2 regions of the Amycolatopsis sp. MEPSY49 genome follow, and region 2 is predicted to be linked to the other one. Evidence: predicted binding sites of a transcription regulator. Region 2 holds the regulator's gene; the other holds the start of a gene.
The links. Region 2 encodes HspR, which represses chaperone genes until heat shock. Its sites were predicted from a motif close to ANNTTGAGTNNNNNNNACTCAANNT; they were not measured.
Positions count from the first base shown of each region.

Region 1: the regulator HspR is predicted to act here: its motif matches at 1,198-1,222, upstream of lon (endopeptidase La).

Region 1 covers NZ_JBDLYJ010000014.1:93,282-101,720, forward strand. Annotated here, with positions in the region: gene ABFJ78_RS41425 (SAM-dependent methyltransferase) at 1-291, shown strand, start outside; gene ABFJ78_RS41430 (SAM-dependent methyltransferase) at 288-1,136, shown strand; gene lon (endopeptidase La) at 1,237-3,639, shown strand; tRNA gene ABFJ78_RS41440 (tRNA-Tyr) at 3,836-3,918, opposite strand; gene ABFJ78_RS41445 (YajQ family cyclic di-GMP-binding protein) at 4,037-4,528, shown strand; gene ABFJ78_RS41450 (hypothetical protein) at 4,563-5,231, opposite strand; gene ABFJ78_RS41455 (sialidase family protein) at 5,378-6,514, shown strand; gene rfbA (glucose-1-phosphate thymidylyltransferase RfbA) at 6,565-7,440, shown strand; gene ABFJ78_RS41465 (NtaA/DmoA family FMN-dependent monooxygenase) at 7,437-8,439, opposite strand, start outside.
Region 2 covers NZ_JBDLYJ010000001.1:713,602-722,040, reverse strand. Annotated here, with positions in the region: gene ABFJ78_RS03570 (globin domain-containing protein) at 1-1,089, shown strand, start outside; gene ABFJ78_RS03565 (dienelactone hydrolase family protein) at 1,133-1,849, shown strand; gene ABFJ78_RS03560 (lytic polysaccharide monooxygenase) at 1,995-2,750, shown strand; gene ABFJ78_RS03555 (DUF305 domain-containing protein) at 2,747-3,280, shown strand; gene ABFJ78_RS03550 (ATP-binding cassette domain-containing protein) at 3,698-5,251, shown strand; gene ABFJ78_RS03545 (heat shock protein transcriptional repressor HspR) at 5,427-5,852, opposite strand; gene dnaJ (molecular chaperone DnaJ) at 5,858-7,033, opposite strand; gene grpE (nucleotide exchange factor GrpE) at 7,064-7,771, opposite strand; gene dnaK (molecular chaperone DnaK) at 7,768-8,439, opposite strand, start outside.

The sequences.
Region 1 (8,439 bases), on a different contig from region 2:
GACAAGCTCGCGCCGGGCAGCTGGCTGGCGATCTCGCAGATGAGCGAGGGCGACGGCGAGGGCGAGGCCCTGGCCGGGCTGCGCTGGTTCGTCGAGCAGTACCGCAAGACGAGCAACCCGGTGTGGCTGCGCGACCGCGACGAAATCGAGCCCCTGTTCGGCGACTGGGAGATCATGGAGCCGGGCATCGTGCACCTGCCGGACTGGCGGCCGGACCGGAAGCTGAACGCCCTGGAGGCGGAGGCCCGGCCGTTCGCCTGGTGCGGGATCGGAGTCAAGCCGGGCGTATGAGCGAAGGAGCGCCGATCGCCCCGGCCGGGGTGGACACCGACAAGCCGTCCGCCGCGCGCGTCTACGACTGGTACCTCGGCGGTGACCAGCACTGGGCGGTCGACCGCGAGTTCGGCCGGCGCGTGGAGAAGGTGTGGCCGCTGATCCGGCCGATCTCGCGGCAGAACCGCGCGTTCATGAACCGGGTGGTGTCGGCGGCGATGGAGGCGGGCGTCCGCCAGTTCGTCGACCTCGGCTCCGGCGTGCCGACCGCGGGCAACGTGCACGAGATCGTGCGCGACCGGCTGCCCGCCGGCGAGCGCGCGTCGGTCGTCTACGTCGACTACGAGCCGGTGGCGGCCGCGCACTCGCGGCTGATCCTGGAGCGCGAAGGCGCGACCGGCTGGGCGGGCCTGGTCGAGCGGGACATCCGGCGGCCGGCGGAGATCTTCGACGATCCGGTGACGGCGTCGCTCGTCGACTGGTCGCGCCCGGTGTGCCTGCTGATGATCACGGTGATGCACTTCATCGGGCCGTCCGACGATCCCGACGGGCTGATGGCGGCCTACCGCGAGAAGCTCGCGCCGGGCAGCTGGCTGGCGTTGACGCACGGCACGTGCCGCGACGACGCGCCACCGGAGCGCGCCGCGGAGGTGAAGCGGTTCATCGACGCCTACCGCGACACGTCGAACCCGGCGTGGCTGCGGTCGGCCGAGGAGCTGCTCCCGTGGTTCGGCGGCTGGCCGCTGCTCCCGCCGGGGATGACATCGTTGCCGGACTGGCGCCCGGAGGAGCCGCCGACCCCGATCGACGCGGAGACGCGGCCGTTCGCCTGGTGCGCCGTCGCTCGCCGTCCGTCGCTCTGACCTGCGGTTTCCCTGATCGCTGTGGGCGAACGCACCATCGGAAACAAACACATCCATCGGAGAGTTGAGCAAGGCAGACTCAACTACACGAGGAGTGCACATGTCCGACACCCGCCTCCTGCCCGTGCTCCCGCTCGATGACGACGTCGTGCTGCCGGGCATGGTCGTCCCGCTCGACCTGACCGACACCGAGACCCGGGCAGCGGTGGAGTCCGCTCAGGCCAAGACGCCGAGCCAGGCGTCCTTCCCCGGCATTCGCTCGACCGCGGCCGCCAAGGCCGAGGTCCTGATCGTCCCGCGCGTCCACGGCGAATACGCCGAGTACGGCACCGTCGCCACGGTCGAGCGCATCGGCCGCGTGCCCGGCGGCAAGGCCGCCGTGCTGCTGCGCGGCACGTCCCGCGCGCTCGTCGGCCGGATCGCCGACGGCCCCGGCGCCGCCCGCTGGGTGCACGCCGAGGACGCCCCCGAGACCACGGACGACCGGACCGCGCAGCTCGCGGCCGAGTACAAGGCCGTCGTCATCTCGATCCTCCAGCAGCGCGGCGGCTGGCAGCTGATCGACGCCGTCCAGCAGGTCGAGGACGCCTCCGCGATCGCCGACCTGTCCGGCAACGCGCCCTACCTGTCCACCGACCAGAAGCTCGAGCTGCTCGGCGCCCTGGACGTCACCGCACGCCTGGAGAAGGCCCTCGAGTGGAGCAAGGAGCACCTGGCCGAGCTCGAGGTGACCGACACGATCCGCAAGGACGTCGCCGAGGGCATGGAGAAGCAGCAGAAGGAGTTCCTGCTGCGCCGCCAGCTCGAGGCCATCCGCAAGGAGCTCGGCGAGCTCGACGGCACCGCTCAGGACGACGACTACCGCGCCCGCGTCGAAGGCGCCGAGCTGCCCGACGCCGTCAAGAAGGCCGCGCTGGCCGAGGTGGACAAGCTGGACCGCACGTCCGAGCAGTCCCCCGAGGGCGGCTGGATCCGCACGTGGCTGGACACCGTCCTGGAGCTGCCCTGGAACGAGCGCACCGAGGACGTCTACGACATCGCCGCGGCCCGCGCCGTGCTGGACGCCGACCACGCCGGCCTCGACGACGTCAAGGAACGCATCATCGAGTACTTGGCCGTCCGGAAGCGCCGCGCGGAATCGGGTCTCGGCCCGGTCGGCGGCCGTCGGTCCGGCGCCGTGCTGGCCCTCGCGGGCCCTCCCGGGGTCGGCAAGACGTCGCTGGGTGAGTCCGTCGCGAAGGCCATGGGCCGCAAGTTCGTCCGCGTGGCGCTGGGCGGCATCCGCGACGAGGCGGAGATCCGCGGTCACCGCCGCACGTACGTCGGCGCGCTGCCGGGCCGGATCGTCCGCGCCATCAAGGAAGCCGGCTCGATGAACCCGGTGGTACTGCTCGACGAGATCGACAAGGTCGGCGCCGACTACCGCGGCGACCCGACGGCGGCGCTGCTCGAAGTGCTGGACCCGGAGCAGAACCACACGTTCCGCGACCACTACCTCGAGGTCGAGCTGGACCTGTCCGACGTCGTGTTCCTGGCGACGGCCAACGCGCTGGAGACCATCCCCGGCCCGCTCCTGGACCGCATGGAGCTCGTCACGCTGGACGGCTACACCGAGCACGAGAAGGTGACGATCGCCCGCGACCACCTGCTCCCCCGCGAGCTGGAGCGCGCCGGCCTGGGCGCTTCGGATGTGGTTCTGACGGACGCCGCGTTCAGCCGGATCGCCGCCGAGTACACCCGCGAGGCGGGCGTGCGCGACGCGAACCGCACGATTGCGAAGGTGCTGCGCAAGGTGGCGACGAAGGTGGCACTGGACGAGGTTTCGCTGCCGGTCTCCATCGACGCCTCGGACCTTCCGGACTACCTGGGCCGCCCGCGGCACATCCCGGAGTCGTCGCTCCCGGCGTCGACGCAGCGCACGGCAACCCCGGGCGTGGCAACGGGTCTGGCGGTGACCGGTGCCGGCGGTGACGTCCTCTACATCGAGGCGTCGCTGGCCGACGAGGAGTCCGGCGCGTCCGGGCTGCAGCTGACCGGCCAGCTCGGCGACGTGATGAAGGAGTCGGTGCAGATCGCGCTGTCGTACTTGCGTTCGCACGGCGCGGAGCTGGAGCTCCCGGTGGGCGACCTGCGCAAGCGAGGCATCCACGTCCACGTGCCGGCGGGCGCGGTCCCGAAGGACGGGCCATCGGCGGGCGTGACGATGACGACGGCGCTGGCATCGCTGCTCTCGGGCCGCGTGGTCCGGGCGGACGTGGCGATGACCGGCGAGGTGTCGCTGACCGGCCGGGTGCTCCCGATCGGCGGGGTGAAGCAGAAGCTGCTGGCGGCCCACCGAGCGGGTATGAAGACGGTGATCATCCCCCAGCGCAACGAGCCGGACCTGGACGACGTCCCGGCCGAGGTGCTGAGCGAGCTGGACGTCCACGCGGTGGCGAACGTCCGCGAGGTCCTGGACCTCGCCTTGACGCCGGCTTCGACGCCGGTTTCCCAGGCGGCGTAACCCCGAGCGCCGCCACCTGAGAACGGCCGGTTTCCCTCTCCCCCAAGGGAAACCGGCCGTTCCCACGAAGGCGACCGCGGCCGGGGGTCCAGGGGGCGGAGCCCCTTGGCGGGGGTCTGGGGGTTCGACCTCCAGAGGACACAACGAAGAGAGCCCTGTCTGCGCATTCCGCAGACAGGGCTCTCTCGCGAACGGGTGGCGGGTGAGGGATTCGAACCCCCGTAGGCGTAAGCCAACTGGTTTACAGCCAGTCCCCTTTGGCCACTCGGGTAACCCGCCATGGCCGGTCGCACCGGCCGGGGGAAAGCTTACCCAAGGGCTCCCGGCGGGGGTCAACCGGGATACCCGGGGCTAGGCTGGGTGGCCCCTGACAAGCGAGTACGAGGTGTGAGGACACGTGGCGGATCCCTCTTTCGACGTCGTGAGCAAGGTCGACCGCCAGGAGGTGGACAACGCGCTCAACCAGGCGAGCAAGGAGCTGGGCACGCGCTTCGACTTCCGCGGCACGGGCACGACGATCAACTGGTCCGGCGAGGAGGCGATCGCGATCGAGTCCGAGACCGAGGAGCGCGCCCTGGCCGCGGTCGAGGTCTTCAAGGAGAAGCTGATCAAGCGCAGCATCTCGCTGAAGGCGTTCGAAGCGGGCGAGCCGGCGCTGTCGGGCAAGATCTACAAGATCTCCGGCAAGATCCTGCAGGGCATCGCGTCGGACAAGGCGAAGCAGATCGCGAAGTTCATCCGCGATGAGGGTCCCAAGGGCGTGCAGGCCCAGATCCAGGGTGACCAGCTGCGGGTGTCGGGCAAGAAGAAGGACCAGCTGCAGGACGTGATCGCCTTGCTGAAGGGCAAGGACTTCGAGATCGCGCTGCAGTTCACCAACTACCGGTGACGCCGTCGCGGGCACCCGGCCACCGGGTGCCCGCTCAGGACGGCGTGATCGTCCAGCTCGCCTCGTACCCCTCGACCAGCAGATACGCCGGCCCCACGACCTCCACCGTCTTGGACAGATCGCCGATCTCGTTCACCAGCAGGTCGCGGACCTTCTCCGAGTGGACCCACACGGCCACGTTCCCGCGCGTCTTCGCCGTGAACGCCACCGTGCGAACCCCCTCCGGGACCCGGAACACCGCGTCACCCTTACCTGACGCCGTCGCACCCGCAGAAGCCACCGGCAAGCTTCGGTAGTCCGCGATCGTCGCCGTCCAGGCCGCGTTCGCGTGGACCGTCACCTTCGTTGTCGGGCGGTCCGGTTCTGTGTTGAGCCACGTGGTTCCCTTGTACTTGCCGATCGCGTTGACCAGGCCGTACTCGCCGCCGTCCGTGTCGACCATCACGTTCGACGAGCACTTCGGGCAGTCGAACGTGAAGAAGCCCAGCTGGTCCGCCGGCCACGTCGACGCGAACTCGCCGTCGCCCTTGCCCGTGTGCGTCTCCGGCGGCACGTCCTTCAGCACCGGCGCGGCCGAAGTCGACGGCGGCGCGACCGGCGCAACCGGGGCCGACGCCGAAGTCACGATCGTGCCGTACCCCGTCGACGACCCGCACCCGGACACCAGGACCAGAACCAGAAAACCGCACAACGCACGTCTCATCGTTCCCCCTCGCAGCTACTCCACGTTACCCGTCACCCGGAAGTGCACAGCAAACCCCTCGAACGCGCGAATGGGCCGTGTGACTGTCCACGAAGGACCCGATCCGCGTGCTGTAATCGCGCCGTCACCGCGTGGAGAGGGTCAGGATGCGCCGCTTGCTCGCCTTCGTGCTGTCACTCACCGTGATCGGCGCGACACTGACGTCCGCGAGCGCCGCCGAGCGCAAGCAGCTCCTGCCCGGCCTCGGCTCCTACGCGCGGCTCATCCGGCTCGACTACTCGATCTTCGGCCGGGGCCGCATCATCGCCTCGCTGACCAGCGAAGACGCCAGCGGCAAGTTCACGCCCATCATGGAGAGCACCGACGAGGGCGACACGTTCCACCAGATCGGCGCCATCCACGATCCCGACGGCCGGTACGGCATGTGCTGCGGCACCATCTACGAGCTGCCGCAGCGGGTCGGCCGGCTTCGCGCGGGCACCCTGCTCTGGGCCGCCTCCTACCGGCAGGACGCCGGGGCGCAGCGCCGCGTCGGGATCAAGATCTGGGCCAGCCCGGACGGCGGCCGCTCGTGGCGGTTCCTGTCCGAGGCCGCGCGGTCGCACAACATCGACGGCATCTGGGAACCGGAGTTCACCGTCGACGCCGGTGGCACGCTCTGGCTCCACTTCGCCGACGAGACGCAGGCCCCGAAGTACGCCCAGGTCCTCAACCGCGTCGCCTCGACCGACGGCGTGAACTGGGGCACCAAGCAGCTCACCCTGGCCATCCCGCCGGACCGGGTCCGGCCCGGGATGCCGATCATCCGCCGGCTGCCCGACGGCCGGTACTACTTCGCCTACGAGATCTGCAACTTCCGCGACCGCTACTGCGACCCGTACTTCAAGATCTCCCCCGACGGCGCCAACTGGGGTGACCCCGCCGACCCCGGCACCCGCGTGAACACCGCGAACGGCAACTACTTCCAGCACGCGCAGACGATCGCGCTCTTCCCCGGCGGCCCGAACGGCGTGCGGATCGTCATGGTCGGGCAGATCTACACCAACGCCAAGGGCCAGCCGCAGCCCGGGAACGGCCAGGTCCTGCTGGCCAACGACGACTTCGGCAGCGGCAACTGGTACGAACTGCCCGCGCCCGTGCACATCACCGGCATCTACAACAACTTCTGCCCCAACTACTCGTCGACGCTGCTGCCGGTCGACGACGGCAAGAACGTGCTGGAGATCGCCACCGAGTACAACAACGGCTGCAAGGCCTACTTCGGCAAGGGACCGGCTTTCTGAACCCGGCGGCCCGTAGGGTGGGGCCGGAGCCGGACTAGAGGAGGCAGTTCATGAAGGGCATCGTGCTGGCCGGAGGCAGCGGGACGCGCCTGCACCCGATCACCCAGGCGGTGTCGAAGCAACTGCTGCCGGTCTACGACAAGCCGATGGTCTACTACCCGATCTCGGTGCTCATGCTGGCCGGGATCCGCGAGATCCTCGTCATCTCCACCCCCGCCGACCTGCCGATGTTCCGCAAGCTGCTCGGCAACGGCGGCCAGTTCGGCGTCTCGTTCTCCTACGCCGAGCAGCCGAGCCCGAACGGCCTCGCCGAGGCTTTCGTGATCGGCGCGGACTTCATCGGCGACGACGACGTGGCCCTCGTCCTCGGCGACAACATCTTCTACGGCCAGGGCTTCTCCGGCCGGCTGCAGACCGCGGTGCGCGAGCTCGACGGCTGCGTCCTGTTCGGCTACCCGGTGAAGGACCCCGAGCGCTACGGCGTCGGCGAGGTCGACGCGGACGGCAAGCTGCTGACCATCGAGGAGAAGCCCGCCAAGCCGCGGTCCAACAAGGCGATCACCGGGCTGTACTTCTACGACAACCAGGTAGTCGAGATCGCGCAAGCGCTCAAGCCGTCGCCGCGCGGCGAGCTGGAGATCACCGACGTCAACCTCGAGTACGTGCGGCAGGACCGGGCGTCGCTGGTCGACCTCGGCCGCGGCTTCGCGTGGCTCGACACCGGCACGCACGACTCGCTGCTCGAGGCCGGCCAGTTCGTGCAGGTGCTGGAGCACCGCACCGGCGTGCGCATCGCGTGCCTCGAAGAGATCGCGCTGCGGATGGGCTTCATCGACGCCGCCGAGTGCTACGCGCTGGGCGAGAAGCTGGCGAAGTCCGGCTACGGCGACTACGTGAAGGCAGTCGCCGTAGCCGCGGGCGCCTAGAACAGCTGCTCGCGCAGCGTCGTGCCGGTGTACTCGGTGCGGAACACGCCCTTTTCCTGCAGCAGCGGCACGACCTTCTCGACGAACTCGTCGAGCCCGGTCGGCGTCAGGTGCGGCACCAGGACGAACCCGTCGGCGGCGTCGGACTGGACGTACTCGTCGATCGTCGAAGCGACGGTCGACGGCGTGCCGACGAACTGCTGGCGCGCGGTGACCTCGATCACCAGCTCGCGGATCGAGAGCTTCTTCTCCTCCGCGATCGCCCGCCACTTCCGCGCCAGCGCGAGCTGGTCCTTCTCGTGCCGGACGCGGCCCCAGGTCAGCGGCTCGGCGTCCGGGTCGGGGTCGAGCTCCGGCAGCGGGCCGTCGACGTCGTAGCCCGACAGGTCGCGGCTCCACACCTGCTCGAGGAACTGGATCGCGGTGGCCGGGCGGACCTGCTGGAGCCGGATCTCGCGCGCGTGTTCCTCGGCTTCGGCGTCGGTGTCGCCGAGGACGAACGTCGCCGCCGGCATGATCAGCAGCTCGCCGTACTCGCGGCCGTACGCGGCCAGCCGCCGCTTGACGTCGTGGAAGAACGCCTGGCCGTCTTCGAGGGTGCCGTGCCGGCTGAAGATGACGTCGGCGGCCTTCGCGGCGAACTCGCGGCCTTCGTCGGAGTCGCCGGCCTGGATGACGATCGGCTGGCCCTGCGGCGTCCGCGGCAGCGTGAACTGCCCGTGGATGTCGAACTGCGGTCCACTGTGGACGAACTTTCCGGGGTCGCGGGCGAAGACGCCGTTCTCCTTGTCCCCCACCAGGGTTCCGGGCTGCCAGCTGTCCCACAGCTCGCGCACGGTGGCCAGGAACTCCTCGGCGCGCGCGTAGCGGTCCTCGCGCTTGAGGAAGCCGCCGCGGCGGAAGTTCTTGCCCGTCCACGCGTCCGGCGACGTCACGACGTTCCACGCCGCGCGCCCGCCGGAGAGGTGGTCGATGCTCGCGACCTGGCGGGCGACCTCG
Region 2 (8,439 bases):
CGTGAGAGTTTTGCGGAGATCGAACCGGAAGCCGACGAACTCGCGCAGTACTTCTACGGCGCGTTGTTCGTCATCGCGCCGGATTGCCGCGACCTGTTCCCGGTCACCATGGCGAACCAGCGGAGCCGGTTGCTGCGCGCGTTGGTGTACGTCGTGCAGATGGTCGACCGGCCCGACGACCTGACGACCTTTCTCGGCCAGCTGGGCCGCGACCACCGCAAGTTCGCCGTCGTCGCCCGCCACTACGACGCCGTCGGGGTCGCGCTGCTGGCCGCGTTGAAGCGGTTCCTCAAGCAGAAGTGGACGCACGAGGTCGAGTGCGCTTGGAGGACGGCGTACGGGCTCATCGCCAAGACCATGCGCGAGGCCGCGCAGGCCGAGACCGGGCCGGCGTCGTGGGCGGCGCGGGTGCTCGACCACCGCCGGCTGTCCCGGGACGTCGCGATGGTGCGGGTGCAGACCGAAGGGCTGCTGCCCTACCGGGCCGGCAGCTACGTGAGCGTGGAGGTGCCGCAGCGGCCGCGGATGTGGCGCTACCTCTCGCCGGCGAGCGCGCCGCGCGGCGACGGCCAGCTGACGTTCCACGTGCGCGCGGTGCCCGGCGGCTGGGTCAGCGGCACCATCGTCAACCACACCAAGCCGGGGGACGTCTGGCGGCTCGGGCCGGCGATGGGCGCGCTCAGCGTGCGCCCGACCGCGACGCGGAAGCCGCTGTTGATGATCGCCGGCGGCACCGGGGTCACCCCGTTCGTCTCGATCCTCGACGACCTCGCGCACTGGAAGCACAACCCGCCGGTGCACCTGTTCTTCGGCGGCCGAAGACCGGAGGACCTGTACGCGCTCGACGACCTCCGGCGGCTGACCGCGGTGTCGAAGTGGCTGACGGTCACGCCGGTCACCGAGGAGGGCGCGGTGCCCGGCGGCGACCGCGGCACGCTCGCCCACGCCGTGACGCAGCGCGGCGCGTGGAAAGACCACGACGTCCTCGTCGCCGGCTCGCCCGAGATGATCCGGGCGACGATCGCGAAGCTGCTGACCGCCGGCGTCGAGCTCGAACGCATCCGGTTCGACCCGTTCACCATGGACTGAGCGATCTCGGCGGGCCACGCGGATTCTCGCTATGTTCGCGGATATGGAGATGACTATTCCGGTTTCGGACGGCACGATCGGCGGCTACCTGGCGGAGCCCGCCGGCGCGGGACCGCACCCGGGTGTGGTGCTCATCCACGACGCGTTCGGGCTGAGCCAGGACACGAAGAACATCACCGACCGCTTCGCCGCGGAGGGCTACCTCGCGCTCAGCCCGGACCTGTACTCGCGCGGCGGGATGCGCCGCTGCGTGCGTCGCGTGTTCTCGGACATGTTCGCGAACCAGGGCCGGACGTTCGACGACATCGAGGCGTCGCGCGCGCTCCTGGCCGCCCGGCCGGACTCGTCGGGCCGGATCGGCATCGCCGGGTTCTGCATGGGCGGCGGCTTCGCGCTCGTCGCGGCGTCACGCGGCTTCAAGGCGTCGGCGCCCTACTACGGGCAGCTGCCGAAGAACCTGTCGGTCCTCGACGACGCGTGCCCGATCGTCGCGAGCTTCGGCAAGAAGGACTTCTCGCTGCGCGGCGCGGCGTCGAAGCTCGAGACGGCGCTGACCGAGCGTGGAATCCCGCACGACGTCAAGGAGTACGTCGGCGCGAGCCACGGGTTCGCCAACAAGATCGAGGTCGCGGCGCCGCTGAACCTCCTGCTCAAGGTCGTCGGGTTCACCTACCACCACGAGGCGTCCGAGGACGCGTGGCGCCGGGTGACGGCGTTCTTCGGCGAACACCTGCAGCAACCGGCGCGACCTTCGCACTGAGCCGAGCGGGCTAGCGATCTCGCCGAACGGCTGTAGTTGATTGACCGTTGTGCCCGAATCGACTTATGGTCTAGACCACATCTTCCCCGGATGTGCTCGTTCGTCCTCCCCATGGAACAACGCTGTTCCCCCTCGAGGAGCCGAAATGACCTGGAACAGAAAGCTTTTCGCGGCCGCTGCCGGTGTCCTGCTCGCCCCGGTGCTGGTCGTCGTCCTCCCCGCCACCACCGCGAGCGCCCACGGATACATCTCCGACCCGCCCAGCCGGCAGGCCAACTGCGCGGCCGGGAAGGTCCCGAACTGCGGTCAGATCGTCTACGAACCCCAGAGCGTCGAAGGGCCCAAGGGCCTGCGCAGCTGCAACGCCGGGCTGGGGCAGTTCGCCGAGCTGGCCGACGAGTCGAAGCCGTGGCCGGCCAAGTCGGTCGGCACGACGGTGACGTTCAACTGGGTGTTCACCGCCCGGCACGCCACCGCGAGCTACGAGTACTACATCGGCGGCACGCGCGTCGCGAACATCCCCGGCAACGGCCAGCAGCCACCGGCGACGGTGCAGCACACGGTGAACCTGTCCGGGTATTCGGGCCGGGTGAAGGTGCTGGCGATCTGGAACATCTCCGACACGGCCAACGCGTTCTACAGCTGCGTCGACCTCCAGATCGGCGGCGGCGGCCCCACCACGCCGCCCCCGACCACGACGACCCCGCCCCCGACCACGACCCGCCCGCCGACCACCACGCCGACTACGCCGCCGTCGAACGGTACGTGGGCGGCCGGGACGGCGTACAAGGTCGGTGACGTGGTCACCTACAACGGGGTGAGCTACCGCTGCATCCAGCCGCACACGGCGATCGCGGGCTGGGAGCCGCCGAACACCCCGGCGCTCTGGCAGCGCCAGTGAGGGTATGGCTCGCCGCTGTCGCGCTGCTGCTGACGGGTTGCAGCGCGACGGCGGCTCCACCCGCGTACAACGCGGCCGACGTGATGTTCCTGCAGATGCTGATCCCGCAGAACCAGCAGGGCATCGACATCGTCCGGCTGGCGGTGGACCGCCCGTTGCCGCCGGCGCTGAAGGAGCTGGCGGCGGCGATCGAGTCGACCCAGCAGACGGAGATCGTCGACATGCGGAACTGGCTTCGCGCCTGGTCCCAGCCGGAGACGATGGACCTGAACCCGGGGGCGCACGCGGGTCACGGCGGCATGAAGATGACCTCGCCGGACGTGGTGGGAGCGCTCCGCACGGCCCCGGCGAGCGAGTTCCCGCGCAAGTTCCTCGACGTGCTGACCGGCCAGCAGCAGGGGGCGGTCGAGCTGGCCCAGACGGAGAACTCGGCGAACGGCGGGATCAACGCCCAGGTCCGGGACCTGGCCCGGCGGGTGATCGAGTCGCGGACCGCCGAGGTGAAGCAGCTGCTGAACTTCAAGGTGTGACGTCCCCGCGGCGCGGACCGCGAGCAGCCTCCTGCCCGGCTGCTCGCGGTCGGTCGCGGTTGCGGGCTTGCCCGAGCCCGCTGCCCCGCCACGCCGCCAACTTCGCCCGCCTGCTCGCAGCCGCCACCGTGCCCGACCGCGCTACCGCCCCGCCGCGGTCGCCCCGCACCGGCCGCTTCGCCCCGCGCGGTCGCCCCGCACCCCCGCAGCGCCCCTGCCCCCTCCTTGCGCCGAAATTCGCTTGGCCGCATTCCCGCGCCGCACTAGCCTCGTGATCATGATGTTCTCCTTCGCCGTCTTCGCGAGGTTGCGCAACCGCCGCTAGCGGCGGCGCACTCTTTCCTGCCCGCCGTTCCGGCCATCGCCGGGCGGCCCCTCTTGTGCTGCCCGGCTCCCACCAGAGCTGCGGAGCATCCCTTGAACCCCCTTGCGACCGAACACGCCCACCTGCGCGCGGAAGGCGTCGGCGTCACGCTCGGCTCCCGCCGCGTCCTGCACGACGTGAGCGTCACCGTGTCGGCCCAGTCCCGGCTGGCGATCGTCGGCGAGAACGGGCGCGGCAAGACCACCCTGCTGCACGTCCTCGCCGGGCTGCGGGAACCTGACCACGGCACTGTCCACCGGACGGGCACGGTCGGCGTCGCCCGGCAGGCGCTGCCGTTCCGGTCCGGCGAAACCGTCGGCACGCTGACCACCGAAGCCCTGCGCGAGTCCCACGAAGCGTTGCAAGCGCTCGACGCGGCGGCTCTCGATTTCGACGAAGACCGTTACACCACGGCGCTCGAAGCGGCCACACGCCTCGACGCGTGGGACGCCGAACGCCGCGTCGACGTCGCCCTCGAAGCCCTCGCCGCCTGCACCGACCGGACCCGCGAACTGAGCACGCTTTCGGTCGGGCAGCGCTACCGCGTGCGCCTGGCCTGCCTGCTCGGCGCGCGGCACGACTTCCTGCTGCTCGACGAGCCCGGCAACCACCTCGACGCCGACGGCCTCGCCTTCCTCACTGCCCGCCTGCGCGCGCACGACGGCGGCGTCGCGCTGGTCAGCCACGACCGCGCGCTGCTCGCCGACGTCGCCGCGGAGTACCTCGACCTCGACCCCAGCCAGGACGGCCGCCCGCGCACGTATGCGGGCGGGTACCAGGCCTGGCAGGACGGCCGCCGCCGCGACCGCGAGCGCTGGCTGCAGGAGTTCGAGGAGCAGCAGGACACCCACCGGCAGCTCACGCTCGCGGTGACGCAGGCCCGCGACCGGCTCAGCACGGGCTGGCGGCCGGACAAGGGCACCGGACGCCACCAGCGCCAGTCGCGCGCACCCGGCGTGGTCCAGGCGCTGAACCGGGAACGGGCGGCACTGGAGGCGCACCGCGTGACGGTGCCGGAGCCGCCGTTGTCGTTGCGCTGGCCCGATTTCGGCGCGGGACCTCGCCGGTCTTTGGTCGACGTGCACGAGGTAGCGGTTGCCGGCCGCCTCAGCGGACCGGTCACGTTGACGATCGCCCGCGGCGACCGCCTGCTCGTGACGGGCCCCAACGGCACCGGCAAGTCGACGTTCCTGATGGCCTTGACCGGCGAGCTGGCCCCGACGAGCGGCATGGTCCGGCGGGCTCCCGACGCGCGGATCGCGTTGGTGGGCCAGGAAGTCCCGGCGTGGCCGGAGGAGTCGACGGCTCGCCGGCTGTTCGAGCGCGAGGGGGTTCCGTTCTCGGCGATGGGCCTGCTCGACGCGGAGGCGCTGCGGACGCCGGCGGGCCGGATGTCCCAGGGCCAGCAGCGCCGGTTGGATTTGGCGTTGCGCTTGGCGGGACGCCCGGACTTGCTGGTGTTCGACGAGCCGACCAACCACCTGTCGGCCACGCTGGTCGAGGAGCTGACGGAGGCGTTGCTGACGACCCCGGCCGCGGTGGTGGTGGCAACGCACGACCGCCGGATGCTGGCGGATTTGGCTGCGTGGCCCCGATTGGAGCTCTGAGGGCGCCAGGTGGCAAGGCGCCGATCGGCTGCCGGGCGGCAGGCGCGCCGCCCCGGCCGGACCGCAGACCGCCCGCCACCCAGGGTGGCGCCTTGCCGCAGGCCGGCGCCCGCCAAACCACCCCACGCAAAAGGGCCTCCCCGGTCGCCCGGGGAGGCCCTCTTCGTGCCAGCGGTCAGCGGCGCTTGGGCCGCCAGACCACCAGCGCGGTCTGCTGGTTGAGCGGGACCAGGTCCCGCCGGTAGGACGCGTGCGCCGCCGCCGCGGCCTGTTCCGCCGCCGCGTATGCCGCCGCCAGTTCCTCGGTGATCTCCGAAAGCCGGGCGCGCAGCGCGTCGACCTGGTTCTCCAGCTCGATGATGCGCTTGATGCCGGCCAGGTTCACCCCGTCCTCTTGCGACAGACGTTGCACCTCGCGCAGCAGCGCGATGTCCCGCATCGAGTAGCGCCGCCCGCCGCCGGCCGTGCGGCCCGGCGACACCAGGCCCTGCCGGTCGTACGTGCGCAGCGTCTGCGCGTGCATCCCCGCAAGCTGGGCCGCCACCGAGATGACGAACACCGGCGTCTCTTCGTCGCCCTCCTGCGGAATCCCGCCGAACACCACACTCACCTGCCTTCGAGCAGCTCAGTGATCTCGGGCCGGGGGTCGTGCCCGGCCATCGCCTCGGCGTACGCCTGCAGTGCCTCGCGCGCCTTGTCGTCCAGTTTGGCGGGGATCGCCGCCTGGAGGGTGACGAGCAGGTCACCTTGCGAACCGTCGCGCTTGGCGATGCCCTTGCCGCGCACGCGCAGCACCCGCCCGCTCGCGGTGCCCGGCGGCACCTTGAGCGAGACCTTGCCGTCCAGCGTCGGCACCGTGATCGTGGTGCCGAGCGTCAGCTCGGTGAAGTCCACCGGCACGGTGAGCGTCAGGTCGAGCGACTTCGGCTTGCGGCCGAACAGCGCGTGCGGGGCCACGTGCACCCGGACGTACAGGTCGCCCGCCTGCGCGCCACCCCGGCCCGGCTCGCCCTGGCCCGCCAGCCGGATCCGCTGGTCGTCGTCGACGCCCGGCGGGATCCGGACGGTCAGCGTGCGGGTCCGCGTACTGACGCCCTCGCCGCCGCACTCCGGGCACGGGTCGTCGATGATCTGCCCGCGGCCGCGGCAGTCGCGGCACGGCTCGGAGAAGGCGAACGCGCCCTGGCTGCGGCTGACCAGCCCCGACCCGGAACAGGTCGGGCAGGTCCGCGGCGACGTGCCCGGCTTCGCGCCGTTGCCGCCGCACGTCGAACAGGTCGCCGGGCTCGACAGCCGCAGCGGCAGGGTCGCGCCCTTGACCGCCTCGGTGAAGTCGATCCGCACGTCCGTCTCGACGTCGGCGCCGCGCTGCGGCCGGTTGGCCGTCGCACCCGCCGTCGTCCGGCCGCGGCCGAACAGGCCGCCCAGGATGTCGCCGAGCCCGCCGAAGCCGCCCTGCTGGCCGGCCCCGGCCTGGCCGAAGATGTCGCCCATGTCGAAGCCGCCGGTACCGCCGCCACCGGGGAAGTTGAACCCGCCCCCGCCGCCGAACAGGCGCCGCGCCTCGTCGTACTCCTTGCGCTTGCTCGCGTCGGAGAGCACGCCGTAGGCCTCGGAGACCGCCTTGAACTTCTGCTCCGCCTGCGCGTTGCCGGCGTTCGCGTCCGGGTGGTTCTCCTTGGCCAGCTTGCGGTAGGCCTTCTTGATCTCGTCCGCCGTGGCGTCGGAGGAGACGCCCAGCTCACGGTAGAAGTCCTTACCGATCCATTCCCGTGCGCTCATCGGGCGTCTCCTCCTCCCACTGTGTTCCTCTTACTGCTGCTGGTCATCGAGTCCGCCGTCGAGTGGCAGCTCGCCACCGACGGACGGGTCCACCGGGGCCGCACCGGGCTCGTGGTCGGTCACGCCGACCAGCGCCGCCCGCAGTACGCGGTCCCCGAAGCGGTAGCCGCGGCGCATGACCACGGTGACCGTCGGGCCCGCCACGTCCGGCGAGGTGTTGTGCTGCACGGCCTCGTGCACGCTCGGGTCGAAGGCCTCGCCCTCGGCGCCGAACGACTCGAGCCCCGCTCGCTGCAGGCCGCTGATCAGCTTGTCGCCGACGGCCTTGAACGCGCCGGTGAGGTCACCGTGCTGCTCGGCCCGCTCGAGGTCGTCGAGCAGCGGCAGCAGGTCGTTTACCACGGTCGCCTTCGCGCCGAGGACGACCGCCTCACGGTCGCGCTCGACCCGCTTGCGGTAGTTGGCGTACTCCGCCTGCAGCCGCTGGAGGTCGGCGGTGCGCTCGGCCAGCTCCTTCTCCACGTCGGAGACGACCGACACCGACTCGTCCACAATGGACTCACCCAGCGAGGGACCCGCGTGCTCCACGGGCGCCTCGTCGGGGTCCGGCGCGGCGTGGGCCGGACCGGGCGGGCGAACCTGCCCGGTCTGGGGGTCCACCCGACGACGGTCCCGCACGACCACCGGCTCCTCGGGGCCTCGGCCCTGGTTCTCGGATTCGTCGTAGCTGTGGGTCACTTCTTCTCGTCCTCTTCGACGATCTCGGCGTCCACCACGTCATCGGCCTTGGCCTGACCGCCGGCCGCACCGGCGTCGCCACCGGCCGCACCCGAAGCGCCGGCCGCACCGGCCGCCGCGTCGGCGTTCGCGTTGGCGTACAGAGCGGTGCCCAGCTCCTGCGAAGCGGCGTTCAGCTTCTCGATCGACTCGCGGATCTTGGTCGAGTCGGTGCCCTTGAGCGCCTCGTTCGACTCGTCGATCGCGGCCTTGACCTTGCCCTTGAGCTCCTCGGGCAGCTTGTCGTCGTTGTCCTTCAGGAACTTCTCGGTCTGGTAGACCAGCGTCTCGGCCTGGTTGCGCGTCTCGGCCTCTTCGCGCCGGGCCTTGTCCTCCTCGGCGTGCGCCTCGGCGTCCTTGACCATGCGCTCGATGTCGTCCTTCGGCAGCGCGGAGCCACCGGTGATCGTCATCGACTGCTCCTTGTTCGTGCCCAGGTCCTTCGCGGTCACGTGCACGATGCCGTTGGCGTCGATGTCGAAGGTGACCTCGATCTGCGGCACGCCACGCGGGGCCGGCGGGAGACCGGTCAGCTCGAACATGCCGAGCTTCTTGTTGTGCGCGGCGATCTCGCGCTCACCCTGGAACACCTGGATCTGCACCGACGGCTGGTTGTCGTCCGCGGTGGA